Linked DNA regions of Martelella endophytica. The protein of the gene in region 2 interacts with the protein of the main gene of each other region in a pairwise test. Links are inferred from orthologs where the notes say so. Each region holds a gene or a part of one and is shown on either strand. Other genes may lie near its edges.

Evidence for each region.
Region 1: the proteins of TM49_RS11035 (region 2) and TM49_RS15290 interact in binary tests that used the Escherichia coli proteins (3 or more experiments, as listed by UniProt). The link is inferred for Martelella endophytica from one-to-one orthologs.

What each region holds. Positions count from the first base shown.
Region 1 is NZ_CP010803.1:3,335,997-3,351,771, forward strand. Bases 7,973-10,872 are described here. They hold TM49_RS15290 (ABC-F family ATP-binding cassette domain-containing protein), read right to left. Parts: upstream 10,413-10,872; coding sequence 8,532-10,412; downstream 7,973-8,531. Other genes in these bases: metF (methylenetetrahydrofolate reductase [NAD(P)H]), read left to right, coding at 7,973-8,473; TM49_RS15295 (DinB family protein), read right to left, coding at 10,445-10,872. Also shown: TM49_RS15245 (L,D-transpeptidase family protein), read right to left, coding at 1-1,301; TM49_RS15250 (DUF4432 family protein), read left to right, coding at 1,446-2,282; TM49_RS15255 (protein tyrosine phosphatase family protein), read left to right, coding at 2,348-2,686; TM49_RS15260 (RidA family protein), read left to right, coding at 2,771-3,115; TM49_RS15265 (ribonuclease T2 family protein), read left to right, coding at 3,246-3,962; TM49_RS15270 (BON domain-containing protein), read right to left, coding at 3,966-4,271; energy-dependent translational throttle protein EttA, read left to right, coding at 4,468-6,117; TM49_RS15280 (ArsR/SmtB family transcription factor), read left to right, coding at 6,544-7,548; more of metF, read left to right, coding at 7,553-7,972; more of TM49_RS15295, read right to left, coding at 10,873-10,966; TM49_RS15300 (glutathione S-transferase family protein), read left to right, coding at 11,145-11,813; ndk (nucleoside-diphosphate kinase), read left to right, coding at 11,920-12,342; TM49_RS15310 (DJ-1/PfpI family protein), read right to left, coding at 12,404-13,111; TM49_RS15315 (molybdenum cofactor biosynthesis protein MoaE), read right to left, coding at 13,212-13,667; moaD (molybdopterin converting factor subunit 1), read right to left, coding at 13,671-13,925; pgsA (CDP-diacylglycerol--glycerol-3-phosphate 3-phosphatidyltransferase), read right to left, coding at 13,922-14,518; excinuclease ABC subunit UvrC, read right to left, coding at 14,612-15,775. UniProt on the Escherichia coli protein: Genetic data indicate it may be involved in ribosome assembly or function.
Region 2 is NZ_CP010803.1:2,433,112-2,446,296, forward strand. The notes cover bases 858-4,442. They hold TM49_RS11035 (2-oxoglutarate dehydrogenase E1 component), read left to right. Parts: upstream 858-1,257; coding sequence 1,258-4,242; downstream 4,243-4,442. Other genes in these bases: sucD (succinate--CoA ligase subunit alpha), read left to right, coding at 858-1,130; odhB (2-oxoglutarate dehydrogenase complex dihydrolipoyllysine-residue succinyltransferase), read left to right, coding at 4,324-4,442. Outside these bases: sucC (ADP-forming succinate--CoA ligase subunit beta), read left to right, coding at 1-218; more of sucD, read left to right, coding at 225-857; more of odhB, read left to right, coding at 4,443-5,556; TM49_RS11045 (LysE family translocator), read left to right, coding at 5,582-6,196; lpdA (dihydrolipoyl dehydrogenase), read left to right, coding at 6,288-7,694; TM49_RS11055 (cytochrome b), read left to right, coding at 7,823-8,320; TM49_RS11060 (hypothetical protein), read left to right, coding at 8,843-9,100; TM49_RS11065 (tyrosine recombinase XerC), read right to left, coding at 9,161-10,096; TM49_RS11070 (GNAT family N-acetyltransferase), read left to right, coding at 10,239-11,150; TM49_RS11075 (primosomal protein N'), read left to right, coding at 11,235-13,185. UniProt on the Escherichia coli protein: E1 component of the 2-oxoglutarate dehydrogenase (OGDH) complex which catalyzes the decarboxylation of 2-oxoglutarate, the first step in the conversion of 2-oxoglutarate to succinyl-CoA and CO(2).

The DNA.
Region 1 (15,775 bases), 910 kb from region 2 along the record:
TGCGCGAGCTCAGTCGCATCCCAATTGGTCAGTCGCACGCAGCCGTGGCTCGATGTCTTGCCGATCTTTTCCGGATCCGGCGTGCCATGAATGCCGTAGCTCGGCTTGGAGAGCGCAATCCAGACATTGCCGACCGGGCCGTTGGGGCCGGGATTGATGGTCAGTACGCTGTCATTGTTGCCCTGCTTGAAGTTCTTCTTCGGGTCGTAGGTGTAGGTCGGGTCGATGGCGATCCGTTCCACGCTCACCGTGCCGGAAGGCGAGGGGGTATCCGAGGAGCCGATCGTTGCCGGATAGGCGGCAATCAGCGCGCCGGCCTCGTCATAGGCGAGAACCTGCTTCTTGGCCTTGTCGGCGATGATGCGGGCAACGCTGCCTTTCTTGGATGCTCCGGGATTGACCACCTTCACCGTCGTGCCCGGCCGGTTGAAATCGGCATCCGGATTGAGCGACTTCAGCAGCCGTTCGTCCATATGGAACTTCTCCGCCAGCATTTCGGTCACGGAGGTGTAGGACATGGCCGAAAGCTGGGCCTTCTCGCCGTAGTCGCTCGGGATGCTGGCGACATAGGGGCCGGCCGCATCCTCGGCGGTGATGGTGTAGGTGGTGATCGGCAGGCCACCATCGAGCGACAGGGATGCGAGGATCTTCTCGCTGTCCGCGTTCGGGTCGAGCGTCGTGCCGGTCGCTTCCTCGTAGGCAGCAAGCGCCTTCTGCACGTTGTCGCCCATGCGGCCGTCGATGACGCCCGGCGAGAAGCCGGCGCGATCGAGATAGACCTGCAGCGCCGCGACGTTCATGTCGAGCTTGGCGGGCGCAATGGCCTGGCGGGTTTCGCTGGTCTGCGGCGCGGCCTGCGGCAGCGGCTCGCCGCCGAAGTTGCCGGAAGCGGAGCCATTCCAGCCGCCATTGCCGTAATTGTCATTATTCGGATAGGTGTAGGCCCCGTAGCCGCCCTGCGGAACCTGCCAGCGGGCATTGCGCGAATCGCGCTGCCAGCCCCGGCTCTCCGGTGTCTGGCCAGGGGGCTGGCGACGAACCTGCTGATAATCGCGGGCCGTCATCTCGGTGGCCACAAGGTCGCCATTCGCATCGAGCAGCGTCTGACGACCATAGGCATCGCGTCCCATGACGACGCTGCCATATTCCGGGATATAATCGAGGAGCGTGCCATCAGGGCGCACGAGAAAGATCTCGACGCCGTTTCGGTAGATCGGCTCGTGCGCGTCGGCTGGGGCCAGCGGAGCTGCCACCGCCAGAAGGAACGGAATCGTGTACAACGTTGCTTTTCGAATGGTCATGGTCGTTTTGCTGCTGTTTTCCGAGCGCCCTTTCGCCTAGTTTCGCTTTCGACAGGCTGTCGTCTAAGGGCTGAACGTCCGCTGAACGCGCTTGTTTCATTAGGCCCAAATCATGGTTAAATTTAGCTTTACGGCAGATGCGAGATGATTGATTTTTTCACCCGGAACGGTCCGAGGATTGCCCTCGACCCGACCTCCGTCATGGATATCGGTGCCTGCGTCGTCGCAGGGGTCGATCTTTCCCCCAAGCGCGCCATTCCGGATGACGGCGATCCGCGCATCGATCATTCGCTCGAAGGTTTCCTGTTCACCTGCGGCCCGGACCATATCCGTCATCCCGAGCCGATCGAGGGGGATGAAGACCGGTTCTTTCCGCTGCATGGCTCGGCTTCGGCCAGCCCGGCCATCGTCAAATCATTCGAGACCGGCGACGAGGGCGCCGAGTGCGTTGCCGCAATCCCGGTGAAGACGGCGAATGGCGGCGACATGCTGATCGAGCGTGTCTGGACCATTGATGCCGACACCGGCGTGTTGTCGCTCACCGATACCGTGATCAACAAGAGCGATGTGCCGCTGCCGGCGATGATGATGTATCATATCAACTTCGGCGCGAAGCACTTCGACGACGGCGTCCGACTTGAAAGTGCGTCGCTGGAGGAGGGGAGCTTGCCCTGGCGCTTCGGCGAGGGCGAGCACGGCATTTTCTGCGTGCCTGCCGTGGCCGAGGATGCGGACTGGTCCGCAGTCCGGCTTGGGCCCTTCGAAGCGTTGGGCGGACGTTCCTTCCACCTTGCGACCGACACCCGGACACTGCCCTTCCTGCAGATCTGGCGCAATCAGCAGGAGCCAGCGCACATTCTTGGCATCGAGCCAGCCTCGCATCGCTGGACGAGCCGTCGCAAGCTTCTCGAGGCCGGCGAACTTGCGCTGCTTGCCCCGGGCGAAAGCAAAAGCTTCGCACTCAGAATCTGGTTCGCCTGAGGCGAACCTTGCAATATCGCGCGCTTCGCCTACCTTCGGGCCACAATCAGAGAAAGGGTCCCGCTATGGATATCCGTCAGATCGATGACAGCTACGCCGTGACCGGCCAGATTACCGCAGACGAAATTGCCGAGATCAAGGAACTTGGCTACCGCTCGATCGTGTGCAACCGCCCTGACGAGGAAGAGGCTGGTCAGCCGTCCTTCGCCGAGATCTCCGCCGCAGCCGAAGCCGCAGGTCTGCACACCGCGCATGTGCCCGTCGGCGGCATGGGGCTGACGCCGGATGCTGTCACCGGCATGGTCGATGCGCTGGACGAGATGGAAAAGCCGGTGCTCGCCTACTGCCGCTCAGGCGCCCGCTCGACGCGCATCTATGAGGCCGCCGAGCGGCTGCGCGGCTGACACCGCCTTTGGTCTTCTTCCTCCGCAGTCCGCATATCAGCGGGCTGTGATATCTTTATATTTAACATTGAAAAGAGCGCATAAATGTCTGTAAAATACGTGAATTCCGGTCCTTTGATGTCGGCTGCCGTTGTCCATGGCAACACGGTCTATCTCGCCGGCCAGACCGGCAAGGGCGCAACGGTCACCGAGCAGGCGAAGGATTGCCTGGCCAAGGTCGATGCGCTCCTCGCCGAAGTCGGTTCCGACAAGTCGAAGCTTTTGCAGACGCTCGTCTATCTGAAGGACATGTCGGACTTTGCCGAGATGAATGCCGTCTGGAAGGATTGGGTCGTTCCCGGCCATACGCCGGCGCGCGCTACCAGTCAGGCCGACCTTGCCGCACCGGAAATTCTCGTCGAATTCACCGTTACGGCCGCTCTCGACTGATCAGCGGCAGCATTTGCCGCCGAAATGGCCCGGAGCATATCCGGGCCATTTTTCCGTGAAATGTATTAAAACTGTGCGGCCGAAAGGCTAGTCTGCGTCGGAATTATATCAGGGAATCGGGGGGGCGAGCATGAAACTGAAGGCAGCAATAATCGGAATTTCGCTGACGGCAATGGCGGCGGTGCCGGCGATGGCCCGCGAAACCGCAGCAATCCTGGCCGTCAGCTGGCAGCCGGCCTTTTGCGAAGGCCATCAGGACAAGCCTGAATGCAAGAGCCAGACGGACAGCCGTTACGATGCCGGCCATTTCTCGCTGCATGGCCTCTGGCCGCTTGGCGACAATTATTGCGATGTCGCGGCAGACGTCCGCGCCGAAGACGAGAACGGCAACTGGAATGCCTTGCCGGCGCTGTCGCTCAGCGATGGTCTGCGGGAAACGGTTGCGAAGGTGATGCCGGGCACGCAATCCAATCTTCAGCGCCATGAATGGGTGAAGCACGGCACCTGCACCCGGTTCACGCCGGAAAACTATTTCCAGACGTCGGTCGACCTTCTCGAGCAACTGAACGGCTCGGATGTCGCCAAGCTGTTTCAATCGAGCATTGGCAAGGAACTCTCCGCCGACGAGATCGCCAAGGCTTTCAACGGTGCTTACGGGCGCGGTGCCAAGGATCGCATCAAGATCAGCTGCGTCACCGACGGTGATCGGCAGTTGATCGACGAGATCACGATCGGCCTCTCCGACAAGTATGCGCCGGGAACGTCTCTTGAGGACCTGATACAAGGGGCCGGCAGCACCTCGATCGGCTGCCCCGGCGGCATCGTGGACGCCGCCGGGTATCAGTAAGGATCAAAGGGAGCGGCTCTCGCCCTCGGCGTTGAGCTGCTGGTCCTTCACCCTCAGCACATTGCGCACCCGGTCGATACCTTCGACCGCAAGCGCGATTGTCCCGGCGGTGGCGATTTCCTCTTCGAGCGCCACTTCGCCCATCAGCCGCGCTTCACTGCCGACGACCGCGACCTTGACTTCGGTGGCGTCCACCAGGCCCGAGGCGGCAAGGGCCGAGGCCACTGCGTCCTCCTTGCGGGCCTCAGCGTTCCATTCCTCGGTGTTTTCGACCGGCCGGCCGAAGAAAGCGGGTTTCTTCTGAAGCATTGTCATATCCTTCCAAAAGATCGTCTTGGCAAATCAACGTCTGGGGCGCTGAAATGTTCAGCCACAGGTGCGTGGTCCAGAAAATCGATCGTGAAAGTGGCATTTGGCCGTGCTTCCATTGTTTCCGGAGCGGCTTTCGCATAAATAGCGGCCCAAGCATCCGCCGAAGCATCCATTGACGGGAAGCAGGAAAGACATGGCACGACAGTTCATCTACCACATGGCCGGGCTCAAGAAGGCCTATGGCGCCAAGAAGATTCTCGAAGACATCCATCTGTCGTTCTACCCGGACGCCAAGATCGGCATTCTCGGCCCGAACGGCGCCGGTAAGTCGACCGTCTTGAAGATCATGGCCGGCCTCGACAAGGAATGGACGGGCGAAGCCTGGCTCGCCGAGGGCGCGACACTCGGTTACCTGCCGCAGGAACCGCAGCTCGATCCCAGCAAGACCGTGTTCGAAAACGTGATGGAAGGCGTCGCCCACAAGAAGGCGATCGTCGACCGCTACAACGAACTGATGATGAACTATTCCGACGAGACCGCGGACGAGGGCGCGCGGCTTCAGGACGAGATCGACGCACAGAACCTCTGGGATCTGGAAAATCAGGTCGAGATGGCGATGGACGCACTGCGCTGCCCGCCCGGCGACGCCAATGTCGAAAACCTCTCCGGCGGCGAAAAGCGCCGCGTCGCGCTCTGCCAGCTCTTGCTGCGTCAGCCCGACCTGCTGCTCCTCGACGAGCCGACCAACCACCTCGACGCCGAGACGATCGCCTGGCTTGAAAAGCACCTGCGCGAATATCCGGGCGCGATCCTGATGGTCACCCACGACCGCTACTTCCTCGACAACGTCACCGGCTGGATCCTCGAGCTCGACCGCGGCCGTGGCATTCCCTACGAGGGCAACTACTCGGCCTATCTGCAGGCCAAGGCCAAGCGTCTGGCGCAGGAAGCCCGCGAAGAGGGCAGTCGCCAGAAGGCGCTGTCGCGCGAGCAGGAATGGATTGCCTCCAGCCCCAAGGCCCGTCAGGCCAAGTCGAAGGCCCGTATCCGTGCCTATGACGAACTGGTCGCCTCCGCCGAAAACCGTCGCCCCGGCGATGCCCAGATCATCATTCCGGTCGGCGAGCGACTTGGCAATGTGGTCATCGAGGCCGAGAACCTGTCGAAGTCCTTCGATGGCCGCGTGCTGTTCGAAGACCTGTCGTTCAAGCTGCCGCCCGGCGGCATTGTCGGCGTCATCGGTCCGAACGGCGCGGGTAAATCGACGCTGTTCAAGCTCATCACCGGCCAGGAAAAGCCCGACGCCGGCGACATCCGCGTCGGCGACACCGTCGATCTCGGCTATGTCGACCAGAGCCGCGATTCGCTTGATGGTAGCAAGAATGTCTGGGAAGAGATTTCCGGCGGCAACGATATCATCAAGCTCGGCAAGTTCGAGATGAACTCGCGCGCCTATTGCGGCGCCTTCAACTTCAAGGGCGGCGACCAGCAGCAGAAGGTCGGCAACCTCTCCGGCGGCCAGCGCAACCGCGTCCACCTCGCCAAGATGCTGAAGTCGGGCTCCAACGTTCTCCTCCTCGACGAACCGACCAACGACCTCGACACCGAGACGCTGGGCGCGCTTGAGGATGCGCTGGAAAACTTCGCCGGCTGCGCCGTCGTCATCAGCCATGACCGCATGTTCCTCGACCGCCTCGCCACCCACATCCTCGCCTTCGAGGGCGACAGCCATGTGGAATGGTTCGAGGGCAACTTCGAAGACTACGAAGCCGACAAGATCCGTCGCCTCGGCCCGGAAAGCGTCAACCCGAAGCGGGTGACCTACAAGCGGCTGACGCGCTGATCGTCGAATTGCTATAGGGGCCGCCTTCGGGCGGCCTCAGGCTTCTGTCAAAACCAAAGGCGCTTCGGTTTTGTCTCCGGCGGACATTGCCGGAGCATCTAGTCCGCCTCGGCCGTCGAGCAAAAAAGGCTTAGCGAGCGCACGTCTCGCGGCCTGGATCCTCGGGTCAAGCCCGAGGATGACCCGGAGCGTGGGCGACGGGCTTTTGAACAGGTTGGAGCCCGCCTTTGAAGCGTCTCGGGCTGCTGACAAACCTATCCATTTTACGAGCGTCATCCTCGGGCTTGACCCGAGGATCCAGGCCGCATGCGGGCGGCCTCTGGCGTTTCGGCTCCGACTTTCGTCTGTGGTATGCTGCATCCAGGCTTGCGCGACTGTGCCTAATGATATAAACATATCTTTATATCTTGATGAAGGCGGAGCGGGATGGCGAAGTTTGGGCTGGAGACATTGGTGGATGTGCTGAAGGCGGTGGGGGAGCCCACGCGGCTGAGGCTGATCGCACTTCTCGCCGCGGGCGACCTGACGGTCTCCGATCTCACCGACATTCTCGGCCAGTCGCAGCCGCGCATTTCCCGCCACCTAAAGCTCCTCGGCGAGGCCGGCCTGATCGATCGCTATCAGGAGGGCGCCTGGGCCTATTTCCGGCTGAAGGAAGAGGGCGGGGCGGCGGGCCTGGTGCGTGAACTGCTGAAGCATGCCTCCGAGGATGATTCCGCGCTCCGCCGCGATGCCGCGCGGCTTGCGGCGGTCAAGGAGGCGCGCGCGGAAAAGGCGCAGGCCTATTTCGCCCGCCACGCCGGCGAGTGGGACGAGATGCGGCGGCTGCATATTTCCGAAGCGGAAGTCGAAGCCTGTCTTGTGAAGCTGATCGGCACCAAGAGGGTCGAAAGCGTGCTCGATCTCGGCACGGGCACCGGCCGCATGCTGCTGCTTTTGAAGGATGTCTACCGCCGCGCTGTCGGCGTCGACGCGAGCCGCGACATGCTTTCCGTTGCTCGCGCCAATCTCGACGCCGCCGGCCTGACGCGGGCCGTGGTGCGTTTCGGCGACATTCTCAATCTGCCTCTGGAGAACGAGGATTTCGATCTCGTCATCGTTCATCAGGTGCTGCATTTCCTGGAGAATCCAGAGGTCGCGATCCGCGAGGCGGCGCGCGTGATGCGGCCGGGCGGGCGGCTCGCGGTTATCGATTTCGCGCCCCACGATCTGGAGCACCTGCGCGCCGAACACGCCCATTTGCGGCTCGGCTTTTCCCATCAGGCGATGTCCGACTGGATGCGGGCGGCCGGCCTTGAGGTCGATCAGGTGGTCGATCTGCCCTTTGCGGGCGATGCCAAGCGGTCGCTGACGGTGACCGTCTGGCTCGCCCATGATCCGCGCGTGCTGATGGCGGCTGCGGACGAGAACACATTTTCGAGGAGTGTCTGAACCAATGTCTGAGTTGAACCCCTCGCGCGAACGCGCGATCGGCTTTTCGTTCGAGTTTTTTCCGCCGAAGACACCCGAAGCGGAGGCTGGCTGGTGGCGCGCGGTTCAGGCGCTGACGGCCTATGAGCCCGAGTTCGTGTCGGTGACCTATGGCGCCGGCGCGACCAGCCGTGCCCCGACCTTTGCCGCCGTCAAGCGCCTTCTCGACGAGACCCCGCTCGTCACCGCCTCGCACCTCACCGTCGTCAAGGCGACGAAGGCAGAGGTCGATGAGGTGGTCCACAGCTTCAGGAACGCCGGCGTGAAGCGCTTCGTGGCGCTGCGGGGCGATGCGCCCGGTGGCGTTGGCGCAGCCTATCAGCCGCATCCGGGCGGTTACGAAAACGGCGCGGCGCTGGTTGCCGGGCTGAAGGCGATCGACGACTTCGACATTTCCGTCTCCGCCTATCCCGAGAAGCATCCGGAAAGCGCCGACCGCGCCGCCGATATCGCCATGCTCAAGGCCAAGGCCGACAACGGCGCCGACCGGGCGCTGACCCAGTTCTTCTTCGAAAACGACACGTTCGAGGATTATCTCGGTGACGTCCGCCGGGCCGGCATCGAAATCCCGGTCGTGCCCGGCATCATGCCGGTGCAGAACATCCGCCAGCTGCGCAATTTCGCGGGCCGTTGCGGCGCTATCATTCCCGACTGGATGGCACGTCGTTTCGAGGGCTACGAGGATGATGCCACGGCCCATTTCGAGATCGCCGCAGACCTTGCGGCCGAACAGGTGCTCGACCTGCAGAAGCGCGGGCTTACCGAATTCCATTTCTACACGATGAACCGTTCGAAGCTGATGGAAGCGGTGTTCGAGCGGCTCGGCATCGGGCCGAGGATTGCCGGCGGCGTTGCGGGGGCAGAGCTGCGGTCCCCGGCCGTCTAGCGGGTTCGGAACTGGAAAATGTCGGCCGGCCCTGAGGGCCGGCCCCGGATTCTATGCCTCAATCGGCCATTCCGGCCTCGTATTCGGCGGAAAGCGTCAGCCATTCTTCTTCGGCCTTGGCGAGTTCCGCGACCGCGTTGGCGCGGGCCTGGAGCATCACCTTCGCCTTTTCCGGCGCCTTTGCGTAAAGTTTCGGATCGGCGAGATCGGCGTCGAGCTTGGCGACGATCTCGGTGATCTTGGCGGTCTTGCGCTCGGCCGTGTCGATCTTCTTCTTCAGCGGCGCCAGCGCCGCCCTGCGGTCGGCGGCGGATTTGCGCTGGACCGATTTCGACTTCGGCTCCTCCGGCTCGACCTTCGCGGACTTCTGCTTGCCGCCGGAGACGATCAGCGTGCGGTAATCCTCGAGATCGCCGTCATAGGTCTTCACCGTGCCGCCATGCACCAGCCACAGCCGGTCCACGGTCGCCTCGATCAGGTGGCGGTCGTGCGAGATCAGGATCACGGCGCCCGGATAGTCATTCAGCGCCTGCACCAGCGCGTTGCGGCTGTCGATGTCGAGGTGGTTGGTCGGCTCGTCGAGGATCAGCAGGTTGGGCGCATGGAAGGCCGCAAGGCCCATCAGCAACCGCGCCTTCTCGCCGCCTGACAGATCGCGGGCGGGCGTATCCATCTTCTCCGTCGCCAACCCCATCTGCGCCACACGGGCGCGCACCTTTGCCTCCGGCACGGTCGGCATCAGCTTGCGCACATGGGCGACCGCGCTTTCATCGGGCACGAGGTCGTCGATCTGGTGCTGGGCGAAGAAGCCGGTCGAAAGGTTGGGGGCAAGCTTCAGCGTGCCCGATTCCGGTTTCAGCCGGCCGGAAATGAACTTTGCGAAGGTCGACTTGCCGTTGCCGTTGGCGCCGAGCAGCGCAATGCGGTCGTCATTGTCGATGCGCAGGTTGAGGTCGGTCAGGATCGGCTTGCCCGGCGTGTAGCCGACGGCGCCATCCTCGATAGCGATGATCGGGGAGGCGGGTTGCTTTTCCGGCTCAGGGAAGGAGAAGCCCTGGACATGGTCCTCGATGACCGCAGCGACCGTGCCCATCCGCTCCAGCGCCTTGACGCGGCTTTGCGCCTGGCGGGCCTTGGAGGCCTTGGCCTTGAAGCGGTCGATGAAACTCTGCAGGTGCTTGCGCTGCGCCTCATTCTTGGCGCGCGCCTTCATCTGCAATTCGTCGGCTTCCGCCTTCTGCCGCTCGAACTGGTCGTAAGAGCCGCGATAGAAGGTGAGCTTGCGCTGATCGAGGTGGATGATGGCGTTGGCGGCCGTGTTCAGAAGGTCGCGGTCATGCGAGATGATGATGACGCTGTAGGGATAGCGGCGGATATAGTCCTCCAGCCACAGCGTGCCCTCGAGATCGAGATAGTTGGTCGGCTCGTCGAGGAGCAGAAGGTCGGGCTCGGAAAACAACACCGCAGCAAGAGCGACGCGCATCCGCCAGCCGCCGGAAAAGGAGGAGGCCGGACGCTTCTGCGCGTCCTCGTCGAAGCCGAGGCCGGAGAGGATGCTTGCGGCCCGCGCTTCTGCCGAATGCGCGCCGATATCGACGAGCCGGGTCTGGATATCGGCAATGCGGTGCGGATCGGTGGCGGTTTCCGCCTCCGTCATCAGGGCGGCGCGCTCCTTGTCGGCGGCGAGCACGATCTCGATCAGAGCGTCCTCGGTACCCGGCGCCTCCTGCGCCGCCTGGCCAATGCGTGCCTTCTTCGGCAGCGAGACGCTACCGGTCTCCGGCGACAGCGCGCCGGTCAGCACCTTGAACAGCGTCGACTTGCCGGCGCCATTGCGGCCGACAAGGCCCGCCCTCATGCCATCGGGGATGGAGACGGAGGCGTTTTCAATCAGCAGGCGTCCGGCGATGCGGACGGAGAGGTCGGATATGGAAATCATGACCGCGGTTTTGTCTGAAACCGCGGGACTTTTCAAGCGGCGGCTTGCGCGAACGGCTTTCCTTCATCGGTTCGCAGGAAATAGATGAGATCGAGGGCCAGAGAGGGGCGGTCGAGGACGGTCAGCATCATGTGGATCTGGCCGCGATGATGGGTCTGGTGGTTGAAGAAATGGGAAAGCGTGATCGCGTAGCGGTCGGTGTAGAGCTGGGGCGGGTTGCCGCGCTTGTAGGAGAACGTGCCTTCGACGGCGTCTCCCAGCCCGCCAATGAACGCCACGATGTCGGCGTCAGTCTGTTCCCGCGCTGCCCGCAGTCCGGCGAAATCGTCGTAGAGAATGGTGTCGAGCGCGCCCGGCGCGGGGTTCTCGCCGGCAAAGCGCGCCAGCCACAGCCGGTCGGCAAAGAGAACGTGGTTCAGCGTCTCGTGAACCGAGCGAAAGAACGCGCCGAGATCGCGGCGATACTCCTCATCGGAAAGTGTAGCGGCGGCGTCATAGACAAGGCGGTTCGCCCAGGTGTTGTAGGCGGCAAACATGCGGTAATGCGACGACATCATAGTCCCTCCATTCTGGGATCATGATAATCCCAAGCTGATGCAGGGCGCTCATGAATTCTGCAGATGGTGACATTCATTGTGCTGATGCAGCGTCATTTGCCAGGGCAATATGCCCCCTGCTGCTTGAATTTGATCGGAATGCGCGACACTCTTTGCCCACAACAGGGAGTTTACCATGAGCCGTATCCTCTATTCGCTCTGTGGCGCCGATGCCTCGGCGCCGTTTTCCCCGCATTGCTGGAAGGTCGTTCTGGCGCTCAGGCACAAGGGGCTGGAGTTCACAGAAAGGCCAGTCGGCTTCACCGAAATTCCGAAAGTCGAGAACGGCTTCTCGAAGACGGTGCCAATTCTGAAGGACGGCGACGCCCTGATATCGGACAGCTTTGCGATCGCGCTTTATCTGGAGCAGACCTATCCGGACGCACCTTCCCTGTTCAAAGGCGAGGGCGGGCTTGCCATGGCGCGTTTCGTGGAAGCCTGGTCGCTATCGACGCTCCATCCCGCCGTGACACGGATTGCGCTGAAAAACATCCACGACCGGTTGGCGCCCGCCGACCAGGCCTATTTCCGCGAAAGCCGTGAGGCGCGCCTCGGCGCCACGCTGGAAGAGGTGGCGACCGGCCGCGAGGCCGCCATTGCGGCCTTCCCGGAGAAACTAACTCCGCTCCGCAATATGCTAAAATTTCAGCCGTTTATCGGCGGAAGTGAACCTCTTTTCTCAGATTATATCGTCTTCGGTGCGTTCAAGTGGGCGAGCCAGACAGGCAATACCGAACTGCTGGATCCGAACGATCCCGTGACCAACTGGTACGAGCGGGTGGAGGCTTTCACCGAAAAAGGCTGACGGAAGGGCGAAAACCTGGACATCACGGTTGTTCCGACGCTTCCATTTTGCCGAAAAGCCCTCTATACAGCGGCGAAATTTCCCCGAATGCCAGAGGACAATTGATATGGCTATTGAACGCACTTTCTCGATGATCAAGCCTGACGCCACCAAGCGCAACCTGACCGGCGCCATCACCAAGGTCTTCGAGGACAACGGCCTCCGCGTCGTTGCTTCCAAGCGCGTGTGGATGGCAAAGCGCGAGGCCGAGGCCTTTTACGCCGAGCACAAGGAACGTCCCTTCTTCGGCGAACTCGTCGAATTCATGTGCTCGGGCCCGACCATCGTGCAGGTTCTGGAAGGCGAAAACGCCGTTCTGAAGAACCGCGAGATCATGGGCGCCACCAATCCGGAAAAGGCCGACGAAGGCACGATCCGCAAGACCTTTGCCCTCTCCATGGGCGAGAACTCGGTTCACGGCTCCGATGCTCCGGAAACCGCCAAGCGCGAAATCGGCTTCTGGTTCTCCGAAACCGAAATCGTCGGCTGAAGCCATTCATTCCGGCATTTCTGCCCCTTTGAAACCCGCGGTTCTGCCGCGGGTTTTTTCGTCAGCCCTTGCGGGCGTTGAGGCGTTCGGCGGCGCGCTCACTGGCGGAGCGGCGGCTCGACTGGAACATGTGCAGGCGAGCGCGGACGCTGTCGACGATCTCCGGCGGGGCGGTCTTCGGCGAGCCGCAATTGTAGGGCGGCTGCGGGTCGTATTCCATCTGCAGCTGGATGCGCTGCGCGGTCTCGCGGTCGCTCAGTTCCTCGACCACCTTCAGGGCGAAGTCGATGCCGGAGGTCACGCCGGCGCCGGTGATCCGGTTGCGGTCGATGACGACGCGCTCTTCCACCGGCGTCGCGCCGAAGAGGGAGAGATGATCGAGCGAGGTCCAGTGGCTGGTGGCCTTGTAGCCCTTCAGCAGACCGGCAGCCCCCAAGACCAGCGAACCGGTACAGACCGAAGTGACGAGCTTGCAGCCCGGCGCGATGCGGCGCAGGAAGTTCAGCGTCTCGTCATCATCCATCAGCGCGATCTGGCCGGGGCCGCCCGGCACGCAGATGATATCAAGGCTCTCACACTGGCCGAAGGTCATGTTGGGCAGGATCCTGAGGCCACGATCGACGATGACCGGGTCGAGGTTCTTCCACAGGAGCTTCACCTCGACACCCTGCATCCGGTTCAGCACATCCGCGGGGCCGAACAGGTCGAGCTGGGTAAAACCGGGATAGAGGATGAAGCCGACTGTGCAGGACGCGGCGCTGGCTGGCATGATGGTTCTCTTTCGGTGTGGAGCATCAAATCGTTTTGAACAAGGATAGTGCTTCCGTTCTGAAGGGCAAGGTCGACGATAGACGGCAATCGCGACGTTTTTATTGCCAGCGTTTGCGGGCGGTCTCGTCCGCCTCGCGCGCGTCGACCCAGCCGCCGTCACCACCCGCAGCAAGATGCTCCTTCTTCCAGAAGGGGGCGACGGTCTTGAGGAAGTCCATGACGAAACTGGCGCCGTCGAAGGCGGCCTGTCGGTGACTTGCCGCGGCGATGACCAGCACGATGTTGTCACCGGGCAGGATGCGGCCGTAGCGATGAATGGCGGTGATGCCCAGAAGGTCGAAGCGGCGCACGGCCTCTTCCGAGATCCGCGTGATTTCGGCTTCCGCCATGCCTGGGTAATGCTCAAGCTCGAGCGCGGACAGCTTGCCCTTTTCATCGCGACAGTGGCCGGTGAAGCTGACGGTCGCGCCGATGTCGGTACGGCCTTCGGTCATGGCCCGCAGTTCGGCGGTGATATCGAAATCATCGGGCTGCACCCTGACGGTGACGGTCATGGCTCAGCCGCCCGTCATTGGCGGAAACAGCGCGATTTCCCGCGCCGCACCGAGCTTCTCGTCATGTTCGGCATGGACCTTGTCGAGGGCAACGCGGATGACGTCGGGCTCGCAGAGCGCCACGGCGTAGTTGTCGCCGCGGGCTTGTAGGAAGGTCAGAAGATCGCTCACCTTCTCGATATCGTCGGGAAGGGCGATTTCTTCCTCGGCCGTGCCGATGCGTTCGCGAACCCAGGCGAAATAGACGAGCTTGGTCATCGTTCGGCCTCCACGACATGTTTCAGCCCGGCGCGGAAATAGTCATAGCCGGTATACATGGTCAGCGCGGCCGCGACCCAGAGCAGAACAATGCCGGACTCTGTCGTGTACGGAAATACCTTGTCGCCGGCCGGACCGGCGAGCAGCAGGCCGATCGCGATCATCTGGAAGGTCGTCTTCCATTTGGCGATGCGGGTGACCGGCACGGAGACCTTTAGGCCCGCGAGATATTCCCGAAGGCCGGAGACCAGCACCTCGCGGCAGAGAATGATGATTGCCGCCCAAAGCGACCAGCCGGCAATGGTGCGCTCGACATCGGCGGCGAGCAGCAGCAGGCAGGTGGATACCAGAAGCTTGTCGGCAATCGGATCGAGCATCCGGCCGATATTCGAGGTCTGATTCCAGGCGCGCGCCAGATAGCCATCGAAGAAGTCGGTAATCGAGGCGATCAGAAAGATCGTCAGCGCCGCCCAGCGGGCGAAATCGGAGCTGGAGAGCTTTCCCTCAAGGAAAAAGCACAGCACGATGAGCGGCACGGCAAGAATGCGCCCATAGGTCAGGAGATTGGGGAGATTGTAAGCTTTCGATGCCATGGCGTCTTCCGTCCTGTCGCATCTCGCCGGATCGGGGCCGATGCGCTTTCCGTCACACATAAACCTTTGACGCGCCGCCGCAAGCGGTGCGCGTCAATTTGCGCCACCTTCGTGGAAATGATCATAGATCAATTTCGCCATGGCCTCGGAAATGCCCTCGACGGTGGCAAGGTCGCTGAGGCCGGCGCGCGAGACGGCCTTGGCCGAACCGAAATGCTGCAGCAGCGCACGCTTGCGCGAGGGACCGATGCCGGCAATCTCGTCGAGCGGGTTCTTCACCATTTCCTTCTTGCGCCGTGCCCGGTGCGAGCCGATCGCGAAGCGATGCGCTTCGTCGCGCAGGCGCTGGATGAAATAGAGCACCGGATCGCGCGGCGGCAGCGAAAAATCCGGCTTTCCATCCATGAAGAAACGCTCGCGTCCCGCCTCGCGGTCGGCGCCCTTGGCGATGCCGATCGCCGTCACCGCCTGGCGGATGCCGAGTTCATCGAGAATGGCGCGCACCGCCGTCATCTGCCCCTGGCCGCCATCGATGAGGATGACATCGGGCCAGGCGGGGAAGGGGGCATCGTCATCGGGCTCCGGCGCTGCGGCGTGGTCGGGGATGCCATGTTCCTTGATCAGCCGCGTGAAACGGCGGGTCATGACTTCGCGCATCATGCCGAAATCGTCGCCAGGGGTGATCTCGGTCGATTTGATGTTGAACTTGCGATACTGCGCCTTCACGAAGCCCTCGGGCCCCGCGACCACCATGCCTCCGACGGCATTGGTGCCCATGATGTGGGAGTTGTCGTAGACCTCGATGCGGCGCGGTGGCCGGTCGAGGCCGAAGGTCTCGGCAAAGCCTGCGAGCAACCGGGACTGCGTCGCGGTTTCGGAAAGCTTGCGGCCGTGGGCCTCGCGAGCATTGGCGAGCGCATGGTCCACCACTTCGCGCTTCTCGCCACGCTTCGGCACGGAGATCGACACCTTGCGGCCGGCGCGTTCGGAGAGCGCGAGCTGCATCAGGTCCAGCTCCTCGATCTCCTCGGAGAGGAAAATATTCCGTGGAACCGGCTTGTCGTCGTAGAACTGCGCCAGGAAGGCGTTGAGGATTTCGGCGCCGGAAAGCGACGGGTCGGTCTTCGGGAAATAGGCGCGGTTACCCCAGTTCTGGCCGGTCCGGTAGAAGAACACCTGGATGCAACAGAGCCCGCCCTCATTGTGGACAGCGAAGACATCCGCTTCCTCGATGCCGGCCGGGTTCACACCCTGGTG
Region 2 (13,185 bases):
ACATCTTCGGCGGCATCATGCGCTGCGACGTCATCGCCGAAGGCGTGATCGCGGCTGTCAAGGAAGTTGGCCTCAAGGTGCCGCTCGTTGTTCGCCTGGAAGGCACCAATGTCGAGCTCGGCAAGAAGATCATCAACGAGAGCGGTCTGAACGTCATCTCCGCCGACGATCTCGACGATGCGGCCCAGAAAATCGTTGCGGCCGTTAAGGAGGCCTGAGTATCCATGTCCATTCTGGTCAATAAAGACACCAAGGTTCTGGTTCAGGGCCTCACCGGCAAGACCGGTACCTTCCACACCGAGCAGGCGCTTGCCTATTACGGCACCAAGATGGTTGGCGGTATCCACCCGAAGAAGGGCGGAACCGAATGGTCTTCCGGTGTCGACGGCACCAACCTGCCGATCTTCACCTCGGTTGCCGAGGGCAAGGACAAGACCGGCGCCAACGCTTCGGTCATCTACGTTCCGCCGGCAGGCGCGGGCGCCGCGATCCTGGAAGCGATCGAAGCCGAAATTCCGCTGATCATCTGCATCACGGAAGGCATTCCGGTTGCCGACATGGTCAAGGTCAAGGCCCGTCTCGACAAGTCGAAGTCGCGCCTCATCGGCCCGAACTGCCCGGGCGTCCTGACGCCGGAAGAATGCAAGATCGGCATCATGCCGGGCTCGATCTTCTCCAAGGGTTCCGTCGGCGTCCTGTCGCGCTCCGGCACGCTCACCTACGAAGCTGTGTTCCAGACCACCAATGAGGGCCTCGGCCAGTCGACGGCCGTCGGCATCGGTGGCGACCCGGTCAAGGGCACCGAGTTCATCGACATGCTGGAAATGTTCCTCACAGACGATGCGACCGAGTCGATCATCATGATCGGTGAGATCGGCGGCTCGGCCGAGGAAGAGGCTGCCCAGTTCCTGAAGGACGAGGCGAAGAAGGGCCGCAAGAAGCCGATGGTTGGCTTCATTGCCGGTCGTACCGCACCTCCCGGCCGCACCATGGGCCACGCCGGCGCAGTTATCTCCGGTGGTAAGGGTGGCGCAGAAGACAAGATCGAGGCGATGGAATCGGCCGGCATCAAGGTGTCGCCGTCTCCGGCCCGTCTCGGCAAGACGCTGGTTGAAGTCCTGAAGGGCTGACCCAGCTTATTGAGATATCGTGGCGGCCTCCGGGCCGCCACGAAAATACCGTTTTCATCGTCATTTGACGACGGCGGTTTTCATCGTTTCAAAGCGGGAGGCGGGCGAATTCGTCCGCGCGGTGCATATGTCAAGGCAAGAAGCCAACGAACAATTTCTCCTGACCTCGTTTCTCGATGGCGCGAACGCGACCTATATCGAGCAGCTTTACGCGGCCTATGAGGACGATCCGAATTCGGTTTCGGAGGAATGGCGCGACTTCTTCAAGGCGCTCGGTGACGACCCCGATGCCGTGCGCAAATCGGCGGAAGGCGCTTCCTGGAAAAAGGAAAACTGGCCGCAGAAGCCGTCGGACGAGCTGACCGCAGCGCTTGACGGCAACTGGGGCGATGTCGAGAAGGTCGTCGAAAAGAAGCTCGTTGCCAAGGCAGCGGCCGAAGGCACGGCACTTTCCGGTGAAGACGTGCTCCGCGCCACACGCGATTCCGTCCGCGCCCTGATGATGATCCGTGCCTTCCGTATGCGCGGCCATCTGCACGCCAAGCTTGATCCGCTCGGCCTCGCCGGCATGGCGGATAACGACTACAACGAGCTTTCGCCGCAGGCCTATGGCTTCACGGACGCCGACTACAGCCGTCCGATCTTCATCGACAACGTTCTGGGTCTGGAATTCGCCACGATCCCGGAAATGCTCGATATCCTGACCCGCACCTATTGCTCGACGCTCGGCGTCGAGTTCATGCATATCTCCAATCCGGAAGAGAAGTCCTGGATCCAGGAGCGCATCGAAGGCCCGGAAAAGAGCATCTCGTTCACCGAGAACGGCAAGAAGGCCATCCTGCAGAAGCTGGTCGAGGCCGAAGGCTTCGAGAAGTTTCTCGACACCAAGTACAAGGGCACCAAGCGCTTCGGTCTCGATGGCGGTGAATCGCTGATCCCTGCCATGGAGCAGATCATCAAGCGCGGCGGCGCGCTCGGCCTCAAGGAAGTCGTGCTCGGCATGCCGCACCGCGGTCGCCTCAACGTGCTGTCGCAGGTCATGGCCAAGCCCCACCGCGCGATCTTCCACGAATTCAAGGGCGGCTCGTTCAAGCCCGATGACGTCGAGGGTTCCGGCGACGTGAAGTACCATCTCGGTGCCTCTTCCGACCGTGAGTTCGACGGTAACAAGGTTCATCTGTCGCTGACGGCCAATCCGTCGCATCTGGAAATCGTCGACCCGGTCGTCATGGGCAAGGCGCGCGCCAAGCAGGACATCATCGCCACCCGCCGCGAAGGCGAGATCGTGCCGCTCGACGAGCGCGCCAAGGTCATGCCGCTGCTGCTGCACGGCGATGCGGCCTTTGCCGGCCAGGGTGTTGTTGCCGAGGTGCTCGGCCTGTCCGGCCTGCGCGGCCACCGCGTTGCCGGCACTGTGCATTTCATCGTCAACAACCAGATCGGCTTCACCACCAATCCGGCCTTCTCGCGTTCCTCGCCCTATCCTTCGGATGTGGCGAAGATGATCGAGGCGCCGATCTTCCACGTCAACGGCGACGATCCGGAAGCCGTCACCTATGCGGCCAAGGTCGCGACCGAATTTCGCCAGAAGTTCCACAAGCCTGTCGTCATCGACATGTTCTGCTATCGCCGCTTCGGCCATAACGAAGGCGATGAGCCTTCCTTCACCCAGCCGAAGATGTACAAGGCGATCCGTGGCCACCAGACGGTGACCCAGCTTTATGCCGACCGTCTGATCAAGGAAGGCCTGATCACCAAGGACGAGTTCGACAAGATGACCGCCGACTGGCGCGCATTCCTCGACCAGGAATTCGAGGCCGGCTCGTCCTACAAGCCGAACAAGGCAGACTGGCTGGACGGCGAATGGTCTGGTCTGAGAACCGCCGACAATGCCGATGAGCAGCGTCGCGGCAAGACCGCCGTGCCGATGAAGACGCTGAAGGAAATTGGCAAGAAGCTGACCGAGGTTCCGGAAGGCTTCCAGGTACACCGGACCATCCAGCGCTTCCTCGACAACCGGACCCAGATGCTGGAAACCGGCGAGGGGATCGACTGGGCGATGGCCGAGGCGCTGGCCTTCGGTTCGCTGGTCCATGAGGGCTTCAAGGTTCGGCTTTCCGGTCAGGACGTCGAGCGCGGCACCTTCTCGCAGCGCCATTCGGTGCTCTACGACCAGGAGACCGAAGACCGCTATATTCCGCTGCAGAACATCCGTTCGGGGCAGGGGCGCTACGAGGTCATCAACTCGATGCTTTCGGAGGAGGCCGTGCTCGGCTTCGAATATGGCTATTCGCTGGCCCGTCCGAATGCACTGACGCTCTGGGAAGCCCAGTTCGGCGACTTTGCCAACGGCGCACAGGTCGTCTTCGACCAGTTCATCTCCTCTGGCGAGCGCAAGTGGCTTCGCATGTCCGGCCTCGTCTGCCTGCTGCCGCATGGCTATGAGGGCCAGGGACCGGAGCACTCCTCCGCCCGTCTGGAGCGCTGGCTGCAGATGTGCGCCGAGGACAACATGCAGGTCGCGAACTGCACGACGCCGGCGAACTACTTCCACATCCTGCGCCGTCAGCTGAAGCGCGACTTCCGCAAGCCGCTGATCCTGATGACGCCGAAGTCGCTGCTGCGCCACAAGCGCGCCCAGTCGACGCTGTCGGAGATGGCCGGCGAAACCGCCTTCCACCGCCTGCTGTGGGATGATGCGGTCGAACACGATACGCCGATCAAACTCGTCAAGGACGCCAAGATCCGTCGCGTCGTGCTCTGCACCGGCAAGGTCTATTACGACCTGTTCGAGGAGCGCGAGAAGCGCGGCATCAACGATGTCTACCTGCTGCGTGTCGAACAGCTCTATCCGTTCCCGGCCAAGGCGCTGATCAACATGCTGTCTCGCTTCAAGGGCGCGGAGATGGTCTGGTGCCAGGAAGAGCCGAAGAACATGGGCGCCTGGTCGTTCATCGAGCCCTACCTCGAATGGGTGCTGACCCATATCGATGCCAAGCACAGCCGCGTGCGCTATGCCGGACGTCCGGCAGCGGCCTCGACGGCGACGGGCCTGATGTCGCGCCACCAGGCGCAGCTCGCGGCCTTCCTTGAAGATGCGCTCGGGGAATAACGGGTTCAGCACAGGCCGTGTTCGGCCTGTGCATAACGCCGCAAGGCGAAGCAAACATCCATCAAGATCGGGACTTTAAAAATGGCCACTGAAATCCGCGTTCCTACTCTCGGCGAGTCCGTCACCGAAGCGACCGTCGGCACCTGGTACAAGAAGGTTGGCGACGCGATCGCCGCCGATGAACCCATCGTCGAGCTGGAAACCGACAAGGTGACCATCGAGGTCCCCGCGCCGGCCGCCGGCACGCTCTCCGAAATCATCGCCGCCGAAGGCGAGACGGTGGAACTGAACGCGCTTCTCGGCCAGATTTCCGAGGGTGCAGCCGCACCGGCCGAGAAGAAGGAAGCGGCTCCGGCCGAAGCCAAGGAAGAGGCCCCCAAGGCCGAAGCTCCGAAGGCCGAGGCAAAGCCCGAAGGCTCCGACATGCCGGCCGCTCCGGCCGCCGCCAAGATGATGGCCGAGAAGAACATCTCTGCCGATCAGGTCGAAGGCTCTGGAAAGCGTGGCCAGGTTCTGAAGGGCGATGTCATCGCCGCAGTCAACAAGGGCACCTCCGCTCCGGCAGCCCCCGCCGCCAAGGCGCCGGCCCGTGCGCCGTCGACCGTCGAGGACGCCGGCCGCGAAGAGCGCGTCAAGATGACCCGCCTGCGCCAGACCATTGCCAAGCGCCTGAAGGACGCCCAGAACACCGCCGCCATGCTCACCACCTATAACGAGGTGGACATGAGCGCGGTCATGGACCTGCGCAACCGCTACAAGGACCTGTTCCTGAAGAAGCATGACGTCAAGCTCGGCTTCATGGGCTTCTTCACCAAGGCTGTCTGTCATGCCCTGAAGGAACTTCCGGCGGTCAACGCCGAGATCGATGGCACCGACATCATCTACAAGAACTTCTGCCACATCGGCGTGGCCGTTGGCACCGACAAGGGCCTCGTCGTTCCGGTCGTGCGTGATGCCGACCAGATGACGATTGCCGAAATCGAAGCCGAGATCGCCCGCCTCGCGAAGGCCGCGCGCAACGGCCAGCTGTCGATGGCCGATATGCAGGGCGGTACCTTCACCATCACCAATGGTGGCGTCTACGGCTCGCTGATGTCCTCGCCGATCCTGAACGCGCCGCAGTCCGGCATTCTCGGCATGCACAAGATCCAGGAACGTCCGATGGCAATCGGCGGCCAGGTCGTCATCCGCCCGATGATGTATCTGGCGCTCTCCTACGATCACCGCATGGTTGACGGTCAGGAAGCCGTGACCTTCCTGGTCCGCGTCAAGGAGACGCTGGAAGATCCGGAACGTCTCGTTCTCGATCTCTGATCTCAAACCCGCGGGGGCCGGAAACATGAGCATCGAATTTCTGATTACGGCGCTGATTGTTGTTCTGGCTCCCGGCACGGGCGTGGTCTACACGCTCGCGACCGGCCTGTCGCAGGGCCGTCTTGCGAGCGTCGCCGCCGCCTTTGGCTGCACGCTCGGCATCATTCCGGCGATTCTCGCCTCGGTCTTCGGGCTCGCCGCGCTGTTTCATACCAGCGCGCTCCTGTTCCAGACGGTCAAGTTCGCCGGTGTCGCCTATCTGCTTTATCTGGCCTGGCAGACGCTGCGCGACCGCGGCACGATGCGTGTTTCCGGTGAGGGCGCGCCACGGCGCAGTCTTTTCGCCATCGCCCGCAACGGCTTTCTGATCAACATTCTGAACCCCAAGCTTTCGGTGTTTTTCCTCGCCTTCCTGCCGCAGTTCGTCTCGCCCACGGCCGCAGCGCCGGTGCTCCAGATGCTGATGCTGTCGGCGGTGTTCATGGCGATGACCTTTGCCGTGTTCGTGCTCTACGGCCAATTCTCCGGCCTGATGCGCGACCGGGTGCTCTCGAGCGTGCGGGCCATGGCCTGGATGCGCCGAAGCGTGGCGGCCGCTTTCGCGGGGTTTGGACTGAAGCTGGCGCTGACGCGGCAATAGCCGCCGCCGGTGCCCATGAAATTGCATTGAGCGCCATCCCCTTTCGACTGTTGAGCGAAACGGAGCGTGGCCAAACGGAAAAGGAAATTCCATGGCGTATGATCTCATCGTAATCGGTTCCGGCCCCGGCGGCTATGTCTGTGCGGTCAAGGCCTCGCAGCTCGGCATGAAGGTCGCCGTCGTCGAAAAGCGCGCTACCTATGGCGGCACCTGCCTGAACGTTGGCTGCATTCCGTCCAAGGCGCTGCTGCATGCTTCGGAATATTTCGCCCACGCGTCCCACGGCATGGAAAGCCTCGGCATCAAGCTTGCCGGCGTCGAACTCGACCATGACAAGCTGATGGGCCACAAGGATTCGGTGGTGAAGTCGAACGTCGAAGGCGTTGCCTTCCTGTTCAAGAAGAACAAGATCGACGGCATCCAGGGCACCGGCAAGATCGTCTCTGCCGGCAAGGTTCAGGTCACCAAGGAAGACGGTTCGACGGAAGAGCTCGAAGCCAAGAACATCGTCATCGCCACCGGCTCCGATGTCGCCGGCATTCCGGGTGTCGATGTCGCGATCGATGAAGAGACCATCGTGTCTTCCACCGGTGCGATTGCGCTGAAGACGGTTCCGGAAAAGCTGGTCGTCGTCGGCGGCGGCGTCATCGGGCTCGAGCTCGGCTCGGTCTGGTCGCGTCTCGGCGCAAAGGTCACGGTCGTCGAATTCCTCGACAAGATCCTCGGTCCGATGGATGGCGAGGTTTCCAAGCAGTTCCAGAAGATGCTGGCCAAGCAGGGCCTCGAATTCAAGCTGTCGGCCAAGGTCACGGCTGTCGAGAAGGGCAAGAAGGGCGCCAAGGTGACCTTCGAACCGGTCAAGGGCGGCGACGCCGAGACCATCGATGCCGACATCGTGCTGATCTCGACGGGCCGCAAGCCATACACCGAAGGCCTCGGCCTTGAGGAAGCGGGCGTCAAGCTCGACGAGCGCGGCCGGGTCGAAATCGATGGTCACTTCAAGACCAATGTCGACGGCATCTATGCGATCGGCGATGTGGTCAAGGGCCCGATGCTGGCGCACAAGGCGGAAGACGAGGGCGTCGCACTCGCCGAAATTCTCGCCGGTCAGGCCGGCCATGTGAACTATGACGTCATCCCGAGCGTCGTCTACACGCAGCCGGAAGTCGCCTCCGTCGGCAAGACTGAGGAGGAGCTGAAGAAGGACGGCGTCGCCTACAATGTCGGCAAGTTCCCGTTCATGGCCAACGGTCGGGCGCGGGCCATGGAAACCACCGACGGGTTCGTCAAGGTGCTGGCCGACAAGGAGACCGACCGCGTGCTCGGCGTCCATATCGTCGGCTTCGGCGCCGGTGAAATGATCCACGAGGCGGCGGTACTGATGGAATTCGGCGGTTCCTCGGAAGACCTCGGCCGCACCTGCCATGCGCACCCCACCATGTCGGAAGCCGTGAAGGAGGCCGCCATGGGTGCCTTCTTCAAACCGATCCATATGTGAGGCCGGTGGCGGCGGATGCCGCCGCACATGAAATCTCTGTCATCTATGAACGTGCGGCTTGCTTTGCAGGCCGCACTTTCATTTTATGGATTCGTCCTCGTAAGTCTTTGATTAAAGGGGTAAATCCTGTGCATCAGACTCCAGTTTCGTTTTCTGTTCCGCAGCGCATCCTGCATTGGGCGGTAGCCCTGCTGGTTTTCTTCAACCTCCTCTTTCCGGACGGCATGGGGCGCTGGGCCCATCTGTTCTTTAGCGGTGAGCCCGTGCCCGCCGACGTCGTGGCTTCCGCCAATATCCACGCCTATGTGGGCATCGCAGTGCTGGTGCTGGCGCTGATTCGTCTGGCCCTTCGGCTGATTCAGGGCGTTCCGGCCGATCCCGAGGATGAGCCGGCCATCTTCCGGTTGCTTTCCAAAGTTGCTCACTGGACCTTCTATCTGCTGTTTATCGCGATGCCCCTGGCCGGCATGGCGGGCTATTATCTCGGCAGCGGCGCGGCGGCCGAAATCCACGGCGGGCCGATGAAGGTCCTGATGTGGGCCCTGATCGTCGCCCATGTCGGCGCGGTTGCCGTTCACCAGTTCTATTGGAAAACCGGCATTCTGAAACGAATGACGACAGGCTGATCACTGCGGGAAATCCGTTTTCAGATCTCGCTAAGGCGCAATGGACAGATTCAAGGCGCTGGAGTGACCTTGCGTGTCCGAAAGGACGCGCGGCGCTCTAATGGCAATGAACCTTGCCGACACGGTTATCCATGTGACAACACTGGCCCTGCGGCGAGCTTTTGCGACACCCGCCACCGTGGGCGTAGCTGGCCGTCGTTGTGGCTATGATCAGTAAAGCCGAGAGAAGTATTCTTTTATGCATGGTGAAATGCCCCCTGTTTGACGGGGTATATTTTCTTTTCTAATTTAGAGAAGTCATCGTAGACTTTTGTCTACGTCTTTAATTTCGGATGTCGCTGGGAACACATGCCGCGCGCTGCCGTCCGCTCCTTCTTGAAATTGATTAAAAATACGTAATGTATTGAAAAATAGATACAATTCACGAACGGTTGATTTGGTGTTGGGCGCTCTGATCGCTAAGTAAAAGGATACAAGAAGGTGGAAAGCCTCTTTGGAGTGAAACAACCTGGAGTGAAGACAATGAAGAAAGTGATCGCAATTGCGGCCGTTACCCTTTTGGCCGGAACCGGTGCGGTATTCGCCGCGCAGCCGATGATGAACCACTACGCGCCCTACATTTCCCAGAGCGACAAGGCGCTGGCGGCCAATTACGAGCCGGGCAGCGTCTATTCGGTGACCCAGAACGACAATCTTGGCCGTACGCTGGTCAAGACCATCAAGGTCCAGCAGGACGGCACGCCGAAGCTCATCGATTTCCAGTATACGAATTTCAACTGATCGCCCGACCCAAGCAAACCGATCGAACCCCGCGCCACCGGTCGCGGGGTTCTTCGTATTTCAGGCGCGGGGATGGGCTTTGTCGTAGATTTCGAGAAGCCGCGTAGTGTCGACCCCGGTATAGACCTGGGTTGTCGAAAGGCTCGCATGGCCAAGCAGTTCCTGGATCGTGCGAAGGTCGCCGCCGGCTGCCAGAAGATGGGTGGCGAAGGAATGCCTGAGCGCATGCGGCGTCGCCTTCTCCGAAAGCCCTAGCGCACCGCGCAAAGCCTGCATTTCCCTCTGGATGATCGCTGGCTGCAGCTTCTTGCCCCTCAGCCCCCTGAAGAGCGGCGCGTCGGCGTCGATCTGGTAGGGGCAAAGCTTTTCATAGTTCCTGACGGCATCAAGAGCGGCGGCGAGTAGCGGCACGATGCGGGTCTTGCCGCCCTTGCCGGTGATGCGCAACCGGTCGGGGGATCCTGCAAAATCGCCCGGCGTCAGCGCCAGCGCTTCCGAGATGCGCAGGCCGCAGCCATAGAGCAGCGCAAAGACCGCGGCATTTCGCGCGGCGATCCAGGGTTCTTCGGCAAGCTGCGCCTCCTGTCCTGCAAGCGCGACCGCATCCTTGGCCGCAAGAGGTTTCGGCAGCGATTTCGGCTGTTTCGGCGCGCGCATGGCGGTGATGCCGGCGGCATTGGCAAGGCCGCGCCGCTCCAGCCAGCGCAGGAAAGAGCGAATGCCGGCAAGATCGCGCCCGAGCGTGCGGGCTTCGACGCCTTCGCGCCGGCGAAAGGCGAGGTAGGCACGGATATCGGCGGGACGTAGTGTCGCAATATCGGAAAGCCTGACAGGACGGGCAACATGGCGGCAGAGAAAGGTCAGGAACTGGCGCGTGTCGCGCTCATAGGCCTCGGTGGTGTTCTCCGAAAGTCGCCGCTCGCCGGCAAGCTGCCCGAGCCAGTCCTGACGCAACCGCAGGACCTCGTCTTCGGCGGGGACGAGTATGTTTTCCATGGTGCAACCTGTTGCCTCTCTCTTGTCGCCGGCTCAAATTGCATTAAATTGCGTTAGAAAAACGCTAATGGTTCAAGGGAGGTGTCATTGTCTTATAATGTAGAATTGCGATATATGGCCCTCAGCAATAGCAGGACCTTTTATGGCGCGTCGTGATTCTCCCTCCGCCCTGGCGCATTTCGCTGAGACAGTGGCACTCTTTTCCCAGGGCCGCCCTGGCCATATCGTGGACACGCTCATCGCCGAGCGCGGTGAGAAGATCGTTCACAATCCGCTCTGGCCGGTGATGCGACCCTTCCTCCATCTGCTGCTTGGCTACGGCAAGGCGATGGAATTTGCCAACGACGTCCAGTCGATTTCCGGTTACCAGGTTTTCGAATATCTTTCCGCGAAGCTCGGGCTCGATATTCACTCGAGCGGGCTTGATCGCGTGCCCGAAAAGGGCGGCTTCATGATGGTCTCGAACCATCCGACCGGCATTGCCGATGGCGTCGCCGTGTTCGATCTGCTCAAGGCGCGCCGCCCCGACATGATGTTCTTCGCCAATCGTGATGCCGTGCGCGTCAATCCGCGGCTGGTGGAGATGATCATTCCGGTCGAATGGCGCGAGGAGTTCAAGAGCAAGCTGAAGGCGCGGGAAACGCTGCAGGTCACCAATGCCTCCATCCGCGAGGAAAAGGCGATCGTGCTGTTCCCGTCCGGCCGCATCGCCTATTGGGACGAAGGGCGGCTGAACGAGCGCCCGTGGAAGACTTCGGCCATCGGCTTTGCCCGCAAATATGATCTGCCGATCCTGCCGGTGCACCTGAAGGCCCGGAATTCCGGGCTGTTCTACTGGTTCGCCAAATGGTCGACGGAACTGCGCGACATGACCGTTTTCCACGAACTTCTGAACAAGACCGGCGATCGCTTCGATTTCACCATCGGCCATATGATTCCGCCCGACGCCCTGGAAGGCGATCCCGCCGAGGTGACAGCGGCGCTTGAAAGGCACACGGTTCACACCCTGGCGCAGGATCGCGACGCTGTCTTCAGCCTCGAAAAGGCCAAGTGATCGGGAGCGCCGCGCCGCACCCGTCTGACCGCTGATCAATCCGCCGCTTCACATTCGCGCCGGTCGGGGGCAAGCTGACCAGCCATGATTTCAGATTCGCTCGATCTTTTCGGAAAGCCGCCCAATCTGGTGAGCGCCGTCCCGGTGATGGTGCCGCTGCCGGTGGACGGGCCTTATTCCTATGCCGTTCCGGAAGGCATGGTGGTGATGCCGGGTTCGGTCGTGCAGGTGCCGGTCGGGCCGCGCAAGGTGATCGGCATTGTCTGGGATGAGGCCGCCGATCTCGTCGATCCCAAGAAACTGAGACCCATCGAACATGTATTCGACTGCCCGCCAGTGAGCGACGGCATGCGCCGCTTCGTCGACTGGGTCGCCTCCTATACCCTGACGCCGCCCGGTCTCGTTGCCCGCATGGCGGTGCGCGCGCCGGCCGCGCTCGAGCCGGAGCCGATGGTCGAGGGCGTGCGGCTGACCGGCGTTCAGCCGGAGCGGATGACGCCGGCGCGCAGCCGCGTGCTGGAGCTGGCGGAAGAGGTTCCGGTCTGGACCCGCCTTGGCCTTGCCCATGCGGCGGGCGTCAGCACCAGCGTCGTCGACACGATGATGAAGCATGGCGTGTTCGAAACCATCTTCCTGCCGCCACCGCCAGCCGTCGGCCTGCCCGAACCCGACCACGCGCCGCCGGACCTCTCGCCCGATCAGCAGGTCTCGGCCGACAAGCTGGTGGATGCGGTCAGGGCAGGGGGCTTTTCGGTGACGCTGATCGACGGCGTTACCGGCTCCGGCAAGACCGAGGTCTATTTCGAGGCGATCGCCGAGACGCTCCGCCAGGGGCGGCAGGTGCTGATTCTGCTGCCGGAAATCGCGCTCACGTCGGCCTTCCTCGGTCGATTCGAAAGCCGCTTTGGGGCCAAGCCCGGCGAATGGCATTCGGATCTTGCCCCGCGCATGCGCGAAAAGGTCTGGCGCCAGACTTCGGAGGGAACGGTCAAGGTCGTCGCCGGTGCGCGTTCGGCCCTGTTCCTGCCGTTTGACGACCTCGGCCTCATCATCGTCGACGAGGAACACGATACTGCCTACAAACAGGAAGACCGGGTGTTCTACAACGCTCGCGATATGGCTGTGGTGCGCGCCCGAATCGGCGGTTTTTCGGCAGTGCTCGCCTCCGCCACGCCCTCCGTCGAAAGCCAGGTCAACGCCCTTTCGGGGCGCTACGACCGGCTGCATCTGCCCGGTCGATTCGCCGAAGCCGCCCTTCCGGACCTCACGACAGTCGACATGCGCCGCCATCCGCCGGCGCGTGGCGGCTTCCTGTCGCCGGTGCTCATCGACGCGGTCGAGCGTTCGGTGAAGCGCGGCGAGCAGGCGCTCCTGTTCCTGAACCGGCGTGGCTATGCGCCGCTGACGCTCTGCCGGGTCTGCGGCCATCGCTTCCAGTGCCCCAATTGCTCAAGCTGGCTGGTCGAGCATCGCTTCCGCGGCCAGCTGATGTGCCACCACTGCGGCCATGCCGAGCCCGTGCCGGAAGCCTGCCCGGAATGCGGCACGCTCGATCATCTCGTCGCCTGCGGGCCAGGCGTGGAGCGCATTGCCGAAGAGGTCGAGAAGCATTTTCCCGAACGTCGCACCATCATTCTGTCCTCGGACATGGCCGGTGGCGTCAAACGGCTGAGGCTGGAACTGGAGGCGGTGGCGAATGGCGAGGCCGATATCGTGATCGGCACCCAGCTCGTCGCCAAGGGCCATAATTTTCCGTTGATGACGACGGTGGGTGTTGTCGACGCCGATATCGGGCTTGCCAATGGCGATCCGCGTGCGGCCGAGCGCACCTTCCAGCTGCTGTCGCAGGTGACCGGCCGCGCCGGGCGCACGGGGCTTGCGAGCCGTGGGCTGATCCAGACCTATCAGCCGATGCATCCGGTGATGCAGGCGATCGTTTCCGGCGATGCCGAGGCTTTCTACGAACGCGAGATCGGCGAGCGCGAAAAGAGTGGCCTGCCGCCCTTCGGCCGGCTCGCCGCCGTCATCGTCTCGG